DNA from 4 places in the Metabacillus sp. B2-18 genome. Region 1 is predicted to be linked to each of the others. Evidence: riboswitches for the same ligand, from Rfam matches in the RefSeq annotation. Region 1 holds a riboswitch; each other region holds the start of a gene.
The links. A riboswitch is a leader RNA that binds a small molecule or an ion and turns the genes downstream of it on or off. The one in region 1 is predicted to bind thiamine pyrophosphate.

Region 1 (2,206 bases):
ATACTCCATTCGCTATGACTACTTTGCTACAAAGATAATCTCCTTGTGGTGTTGATAGCGTGTATTCATTCGTAGCTGTTTTCTTAATAGAATGAACAGGTGTATTTTCTTTAAAGGTTGCTCCTAGTAAACTAGCAGATTTCGTAAATGCCGCACATACATGTATAGGAGAAACATGACCATCTTCTGGTATATAGAGCGCTCCTACGATCGAATCAGAAACATGTGGTTCATTTTGTAAAACTGTTTCTTTCGTGTGCCATTCTAATGTTTCGTAGGTATCAACAGCTTTCTTCAAAACTTTCGCTTCATTTTCTGTCATTGCTAGCTTATACATTCCTTTGTCAACTAGCTGAATATCTATCTGTGACAATTCTGAAAGTTCATCACGCAAAATGTGATAGTGTCTTTGGCTTTCTTTCGCAAACTGAAAAAAAGCATCATTGTTTTCCAATTCAGAATTTGCACCAAGCATGCCTGCAGCTGCACATGTAGCACCTGTACCACCTTTATGGCTATCTAATACAAGAACGGAGATTCCCTCTTTTGCAAGCTGATAAGCAATTGACTGTCCAATAATACCACCGCCAACAATTCCTACATCATATTGTTTTTGCATGGTAACCCCCCTCTTTTAAAGTGGTTAAAGCTCCGATTGGATCACTGGTCCCCATAACATAGGACATAACAGCAACACCATCAACGCTTACGTTGTTAAGCAACTTAATTGTATTAGGAGTAATGCCTCCAATCGCAATAACTGGAATGGTAATGTGCTCACAAATTTCAGCTAATTGTTCTACACCCCTTGGAGGTAATGCTGCTTTTGAATTTGTTTCAAAGATGTGACCAAATAACAGGTAATCAGCTCCCGCTTCCTCACATCGTAAAGCTTCTTCTAGCGAATGGACGGACCGTCCAATTCTTACGTGTGAATCAAAAGCTCTTACTACTTCAACAGGAAGGCCGTGTCCTGGTAAATGAACATTAGGGATATTATGTAATAAAGCAACATCAAGTCGATCATTGATCACAAGTTTTTCCTTCGGTACACCCCGCTGAAGCAAATTTGACACAAGTAACATGATGTCTGAAGCCGTTTTTTGTTTTTCCCGGATATGAATATAATCCACATCTTGATGGAGCATCGTAAGTTTCACTGTTAATTCATTTACCGTTTGCTTGCCATCTGTAATGACATGAAATTCCACTTTTTTCACCTTAATTCTTAGATAGTAAAGTTTTATAAGACGCAAAAAACCACTTTCCAATAGGGAAAGTGGTTTACATACACAAATAACCATGCTGTAGCCACTTCCCTACGCTGGTATCATCCAGATCAGGTTATAAGGGTCTTAAAGTCACACTTTAATCTCAGCCTCTATTTAAGGCTCCCCTAGCGGTTGTTTTGTTTCTCTCGTATTTACTTATTTCTATCATACCAAATGTTTGGAAACTTTCAAGAGTAAGATACCCTGATGTTTTTTAATTGATAAAAATTATATCAATTCCAACTCATGTTTAAGTTCATTTACATATTCTCTAGAGCCCGTCACAATTAGACGGTCTCCTAATTTCAGGTCTGTATCTCCATGTGGAACAATCGAATCTTTGCCTCTGAAAATACGGACAAAAATAATGTCTCCTGTAAACGGAAAGTTTCGTAGCAGGATGTTATCGTATTTTGCATTATTTAAGTTAATTTGATATAGAGTTGTTTCCTGATTTGTTAAGATTCTCATGACACTTGGCGCTTCAATTAAAGCACGAAGCATCGTTTTTGTTGAAAGAAGTGTAGAGAAAATATCAATACCTTCATCCTTTAATTGACTTGCTAAATCAGGTGAAGCCACACTGGCAATCACTCGGTCAACTTGCTCATTTTTTGCAGATAAGGCTATATCGGCATTTCGTTGTTCATCACCAGTAGCCACAACGATTAAGTCTACATCAAATGCGTTTTGTTCTTTTAATGTTTCAACCTGAAAATTATCAATTTCTCTAATTTCAAACAATGATTCAGAGATTTGTTTATCAATTTTATCTTGTTGAATATGATAAACCGTTGTTTCATAAAGATCTTGGTTTAGCTCTCTCGTAACAGGCAGTGACATTTGATTGGCACCAATAAAGGCAACCTTGATTTTTGTTGGCTTGCCATCGCTTTTTGGGAAGAGCTTTTTAAAGAAAATCGGAGTTACTATAC
Region 2 (2,206 bases), 590 kb from region 1:
TTCTTTGTGATGAGCTAAACACCATTGTGCTAAGATAGAGCCTCCTCTTGATACAATTCCTGTGGTCCGCTTAGCTGTTAAAGGGATATATCTAAGAAGAACTCCAGCATGAATAGTAAAATAATCAACCCCTTGTTCAGCCTGTTCAATTAGCGTGTCACGATAGACTTCCCATGTTAAATCTTCAGCAATTCCATTTACTTTTTCCAATGCTTGATAGATAGGTACAGTACCAACAGGAACAGGGGAATTTCGGATAATCCATTCACGGGTTGTATGAATGTCTTTTCCAGTTGAAAGGTCCATTATCGTGTCTGCTCCCCACCTGGTTGCCCATGTCATTTTTTCAACTTCTTCTTCAATTGAAGAGGTAACAGCAGAATTCCCAATATTAGCATTAATCTTAACATGAAAATTTCTCCCGATAATCATTGGCTCAGTTTCGGGATGATTAATGTTAGCCGGAATAATAGCACGGCCTGATGCAACTTCTTCACGTACAAATTCGGGGTCCATTTGCTCCCTGATCGCAATAAACTCCATTTCAGGTGTAATAACCCCGTTTCTAGCGTAATGAAGCTGTGTTACTCGGTTACCGTCTTTTGCCACCAAAGGGTGTATGTGATTAGAGGGAAAGACCTCAATGTTTGTATGGTCACTAGAAGCTTTATATCCGTTATCTTCGGGCTTAGTTTCGCGTCCCTCATATTGCTTAACATCATTACGAGCAAGGATCCATTTTTCTCTCACTCTTGGTAAGCCTTTTCGAATATCAATTTCAGCAGTTATGTCGGTGTAAGGTCCACTCGTATCATAGACTTGAACAGGTGGATTAACTTCTTCAACATATGTATTCTTCGTTATGCTCTGGGAAATTTCCCTTACAGGAACTTGAATGTCAGGATTACTACCTTGTACATAAACTTTTTTACTTCCGGGAAATGGCTGTTTAATTGTTATCTTCATGCTTTCTCCTCCTTGAAATGAAAGTGATCGATTCAACATCAGCGGAAGGCAAATAAAAAACGGGTTCTGAAATTCAGAACCCGTTCAATGGTAGTAGGTAAAAATTGTAAAAGGGTGCGCGCATATCCCTTTACAATTGTCGCTACTTCCCTACGCTGGTATCATCCAGATCAGGTTCAAAGGGTCAAAGAACTTCAAACGCGTTCCTCTCTCAGTCCAGGCTAATGGACTCCCCTAGTAGAAAATGGTAATTTAATTAAAATCAGTTATAATCATATCATAATTGTTCATGTAGTCAACAGAATTTTTTGAAAAATAGGAGGGATTTGAGTTACCCTTATCTTTTCATCAATTGTCGATGGAGCTTCTCCATACGGACCTGCCATTCTTCAGAAAGTTCCCTAAGAGATAAAATCTTTTCAATTTGGGATAGATTCTCTTTATGATGGAAAAATGTATGGTGAATGGCAGCTACTGAAATGCCTGCAGGATGTTTTTTTATCAGTTTAATACTTGAATCCGAAGAGATCCTCCCTACCTCTAAAACACGAAAGAAATAACCGGTAAAACCATGTTCAACGATCTTATTTAATATTGTGTTGATATTGGTATATTTGTTAATAGTTGAACATGGGAATCTTCCTTGTGAAACTTGAACTACAACTTCACCAATTTGATAAATATCGCCTACGCAAACATCTGTTTCTTTCATACCTGAAACTGTTAGATTTTCTCCAAAAGCCGCCTTTGGTAAAGATTGTTTGTAAAGATTCTCCCAAAAATCATAATGTTCGTAGGGATAAACACAAATTACACGTTCAGACCCTCCATGGTAATCGTGGTTTGCTACATCATCGTCTAAAATATGGCTTGATTTTACCTCAAGTTTTTCTACTTGATTTTTACATATCCCTGAACGAAATTCTTTTCCTTTATGTATAAGTGTTGTTGGTTTTCCTTTACTAAGCCAAATAATTTTTTGATTCAATAGTATCACTTCCTCATGTATTTATCATTGTGTCTATAATAGAAAAAAATACACCAAAACCTTATTAAATGGTGTATTTTTAAGAAAGCTATTTTATTTTTTCTTATTAAGAGGTGAAGGATTATTTTTGTTCATTTCAATATTTAATAATTCATCTAAGTTTTGACTAGCAACCAATGTTCGATGTGAACTAATTCCATCTTCTTTGGCGATTGAAAACATTCTTTTTCGGTATTCTTCTATAACTGCATC
Region 3 (2,206 bases), 2.2 Mb from region 1:
ATGTCATAATGATGCTGAAAGCAAAACTGACTTTAATGTGAAAAAATAAATGGAAACAAACAAAACATACAAATAGTAAAATAAGAGTAAAGCTGGAGTATATAAGGTTTTTACATACCAATTTAAATGTCTCCAAAGCAACCTCCTGCAAAGGTGAATCTTTATTGATATTTATGAAGCAGGAGTGGTAAAAATGACGTTTGAAGGTAAGGACGTGCATAAGATTTTTCAAAAAAACTCGCCGTTTGACGAGTTTTTAAAATTAAGATGAAATGTAGAAAATCGAACATAAGTAAGCAAAGGTAAAACCTAAAGGAATGCTAAATATTAAAGACAAGCCTTGAACAGGACCCTCTTCATTACTAATTCGAATTGCCTCTTTATAGCCATAAGAGAAATGAAATAGTGATAGAAATAATGTTAATAATATAATTCCATAAGATATAGTCATCTCTTTTTCCTCCGTTTATAAATCTATTATTTCTATTAATAGATGCCGAAAGAATTGAAAATATGAATGTTTTTCTACAAAGTAGAATTTATTCGTGCGGAGAGATAAGGTAATAAGGGGTTTCATAGAGTTAATAGTGTTTACTATGATGATTACTAATTATTTATGAAAAATAGAAAAACCTTGGCGAGGGGCCAAGGTTTTGTTAGAGTTATTTTCTTATTATTAATCTAGGAGAAGTTACTAATAGTAAACTAACAACAATTGCAGAAACGATCATTGTTGGAATCATATAAGAAGCATTATAAACAATAGAGTATGTTAGTACAGGAGTACCTTCAGGTGCGAACGACGCAAAAAATGCAACACCCGCAACAACATGTGCGACCATTCTTAGTAAGCTTCCAAGTAATGCCCCAAGTGTTATATAAAGAATCGCTAATTTTTTACTATTATTTTGAAAAGCGTTTTGAATCTGCTTGAAGAAGACTCCACTAAACCCAACAACAGTAAATGCCAGGTAGTAATCAAGAAACCCTTGAACAGGATGGACAATATAAGGATTACCAAGAACAGCTTGTAAAAGGCCTAGTAACAAACCAGTTAGAAGTCCTCCTTTTATTCCCCAACCATAAGCAATGATAAAAATTGGGATCATGCCCAGTGAAATGGAACCGCCCTGTGGTAACTTACCAATAACACTTGATAATAAATCAAGTAAAAAGGCCAGTGAAGCTAACATTGCAACTTCGATTAAAAATAATAAACGTTGATTTCCTCGCAAACTAATTACCTCTCTTTTACATCAAACCAAAAGGCAACCTTATTTTAGCCTCAAAATAAAAAAGCAATGATTGGAATGATCATATAATCCAAGCATTACTTTAAACATGATCTTCCACATCCCTACACTAGTATTAACTAACAGGTTCAAAGGGTTAGAATGGTAAACATTCAATCTCAGCTTAAAGGCTCCCCTTGTGGTTTAAATATTTATTTTAGTCATTACTATACAGGATCTCTGTGCTTACTACAACTATAAATATAGAATAAATAAGAGTTTAGTCTACAGTGTAATGAAAGGTGAGAATAAAACATATAATTCATCAGAATTGTCCAAGAGGTGAATGTATGGGTATTAAAAAACTATTCAACTTTAAAAATCCAGCACTAATAAAACAAATGAAAGTAGCAAAAATAGAAAGACAATACGGTGGTATTATTCATCAATTAGAACTTGATGATTTTTGGGATAGTCTTCAAAGTTATGAAAGAGCATTTATTAGAAATTGTATAAAGTGGTCCTTTGGAGGAAGGATTCAGCCTAAGGATTTAGATCACCCTGACAGTCATGCCAAAACAAAAAGAAGTGATTGTGGTTTTTTATTAGGAAATGTTTCTTGGGCTTTTGAATCAAAGGAATATCTTCTTGCTGAAAAATTATTAATTGAAATCATTAACCGTACGAAGCGTCCTTTTATTTTGCACCGTGCCCACCAGGAATTAGTTAAAATGTATTATGCTCAAAGTGAGGAAGATGATAAAATACTATATAAATGTAAAGAACTCTGTGAATATCATATTGAGTTAGCACCTTTAATACTCACAGAAGCATTAAAGAAAGATATTACCCCCCCTGAAATTTTAGCATTTAAATTATTAAAGGATATTTTAGATAAAGAAGGTAAATTAAAAGAGCGCGAGAATATATCTTTGCTTGAAGAACAATATTATAGAGGGGCAATGAATGAAGGT
Region 4 (2,206 bases), 550 kb from region 1:
ACAGTTTGGTCACTCTTCTTTGAATGACACCATTTATAGATGAAAGCTAAAATGACCTTTGTGTACTCGACAAGTTCTTGAATGGATAGTTGTTCGTTTACTGCATGTGCATGTTGTAATTTTCCAGGTCCATATATGACGGTTGGAATTCCTGCGTCTCCTAACCATCCTCCGTCGGTTACGGTTGGTGAAACATCAACCATAGCTTGTGTTGATAAAAGCTGTTCATGGGTTGAGGCTAAACCTTTCACCCCAGGATGATTTTGATCTATCTCTAATGACGGAAAAATCTCGCCCCGATCAACGATCATTGATTTTCCTCCCCATTCAAATGTTGGAGGATTCTCTCTTAGCCAAGGATCTGCATGAGCAACATGGAGAATATGCTCTTCAATTTCTTTTATAATTTGCTCATGTGTTTCATTTGGATAATAATGAACAGTAATCCATAAACGGCATTCATCAGCAATAAATGCAGCATGTCTTCCTCCTTCAATTACTGCTGGATTTATTGTATTTGTACCAGGAGGATATCCAGGATAGCTTTTCGAAATTGCCCAATGCCTTTCAAGGTCTTGTAATCCATGAATAATATTTGTCATTTTTTCGATAGCACTGGCAGCAAAAAGTTTTCCGCCGGCATGTATCATTTGCCTTCTCGTTGCGTCATGATACGTTTTGTCACTCTTTACAGTGATCCAACCAGTAATAACGCCCCCTTGCCCTTGAATATGTAAATCACTTGTATCCACCACAACAGCAAAATCTGCTTTATATCCTTTTTTACAACATTCAAGAGTCCCAGCTTCCCCAACTTCTTCACCTATCACAGATTGTAAAATCAAATCACCAGGAAGGGTAATACCATGTTCGTGTATTAACTGAATAGCAAATAATGCACCAGCTAATCCACCCTTCATATCAGCTGCACCACGCCCAATAATCACACCATCTTTCACAACAGGGATAAACGGATCAACATCCCATTTTTCATCCTCACTAACTTCGGCCACATCTATATGACCGTTAATAATCAAGCTGTTATATAGATCGGGTTCCTTCCCTTTTAACACACCAACAACATTAGGATCGTTTGGATACACATCCCACAGATCAATGGTAAAACCTTTCTCTTCTAAAAACTCTGCAATAAATTGTTGTGCTTCATTTGTATTTCTAGCAGGTGGTGCAGGTGTTTTATATTCAATTAATCTTTTTAATAAGGAAACCAAATCCTCCTTGCGTTCATCAACGATATTAATTAACCGTTCTATTGGAATAGACAATGTTTTTCCCTCCTTTTTTAAAAATGCAGTAAAATAAAAAAACCACTTCTTTTTTAAGAAAAGAAGTGGTTTGAATCGAATAATGGTATAAAAATTAGTTATACTGCTACTAATTATAGCCAAATTTCGTTAAAGTCTATTTATTCAAACACCTCTTCCCTCCGCTAGTATTATCTAGATCAGGTAATAAGGGTCAAGGCGCACTGCCTCTCTCAGCTTAAAGCTCCCCTAGTGGTGAAAATCTATCGTATATGAAATTAGTAATTCACATTATTTTTAACACACTCAGAAATATTTGGCAACATCTTCTTTTTAAAATACACGAGAATAATTTATTGTGAAGCAGGGATATTACCCTCAAAATGTTGTTTTTGTTTCTGATCAAAAAGATTAAATATAAGACCAAAGATTGATGCAAGCACTTGCTGAAACAACATTCCCAAAACTACAGGTACAGCTACAGCCGGAGGAAAATATTGAACCGCAATTACAGCTCCTGCACTTATATTCCGCATTCCACCGGTAAACATCATGACTACTTTTGTTTCGCGGTCTCTTTTTAACAGAATTGACAGCATCCATGCTAAGAAATATCCAAAAGAAGCAAGTGTAAAAACAACAATAGCAATCATAACCAATTTTAAACTGAACTGCTTTAGATAGGGAGAAATAACAGCTCCATTCATCATAACAACGCAAGCAAGAGCAAGTTTTGAAAACGGCGCAAGATTTTTCCCTGCTTTAACACTTTTCCCTTTTGTCACAAAATTTGTAAACATTCCTAAAATAGACGGAATAACAACCATAAATAACAACCCATACATAATATCCATTGTATTTATTTGAATTTTTTGACCAACTAGAAAAGATAAAGTAAACGGAACAAGAAACGGCGACAATATTGTGTCAAACAAGATAAT

Region 2: it holds a riboswitch for thiamine pyrophosphate, as region 1 does, so the genes downstream of both, thiC (phosphomethylpyrimidine synthase ThiC) here and LPC09_RS04930 (thiamine phosphate synthase) in region 1, are expected to answer to the same signal.
Region 3: it holds a riboswitch for thiamine pyrophosphate, as region 1 does, so the genes downstream of both, thiT (energy-coupled thiamine transporter ThiT) here and LPC09_RS04930 (thiamine phosphate synthase) in region 1, are expected to answer to the same signal.
Region 4: it holds a riboswitch for thiamine pyrophosphate, as region 1 does, so the genes downstream of both, LPC09_RS07525 (acetylornithine deacetylase) here and LPC09_RS04930 (thiamine phosphate synthase) in region 1, are expected to answer to the same signal.

Annotation. Positions count from the first base shown of each region.
Region 1 covers NZ_CP088245.1:941,088-943,293, reverse strand. The annotation lists gene thiO (glycine oxidase ThiO) at 1-619, opposite strand, end outside; gene LPC09_RS04930 (thiamine phosphate synthase) at 603-1,256, opposite strand; TPP riboswitch at 1,300-1,408, opposite strand; gene LPC09_RS04925 (monovalent cation:proton antiporter family protein) at 1,500-2,206, opposite strand, start outside.
Region 2 covers NZ_CP088245.1:1,527,003-1,529,208, forward strand. The annotation lists gene thiC (phosphomethylpyrimidine synthase ThiC) at 1-966, opposite strand, end outside; TPP riboswitch at 1,097-1,212, opposite strand; gene LPC09_RS07715 (MOSC domain-containing protein) at 1,304-1,954, opposite strand; gene LPC09_RS07720 (aspartyl-phosphate phosphatase Spo0E family protein) at 2,048-2,206, opposite strand, start outside.
Region 3 covers NZ_CP088245.1:3,889,496-3,891,701, reverse strand. The annotation lists gene LPC09_RS19780 (hypothetical protein) at 263-451, opposite strand; gene thiT (energy-coupled thiamine transporter ThiT) at 663-1,235, opposite strand; TPP riboswitch at 1,338-1,440, opposite strand; gene LPC09_RS19770 (hypothetical protein) at 1,583-2,206, shown strand, end outside.
Region 4 covers NZ_CP088245.1:1,490,493-1,492,698, reverse strand. The annotation lists gene LPC09_RS07525 (acetylornithine deacetylase) at 1-1,286, opposite strand, end outside; TPP riboswitch at 1,426-1,526, opposite strand; gene LPC09_RS07520 (bile acid:sodium symporter family protein) at 1,619-2,206, opposite strand, start outside.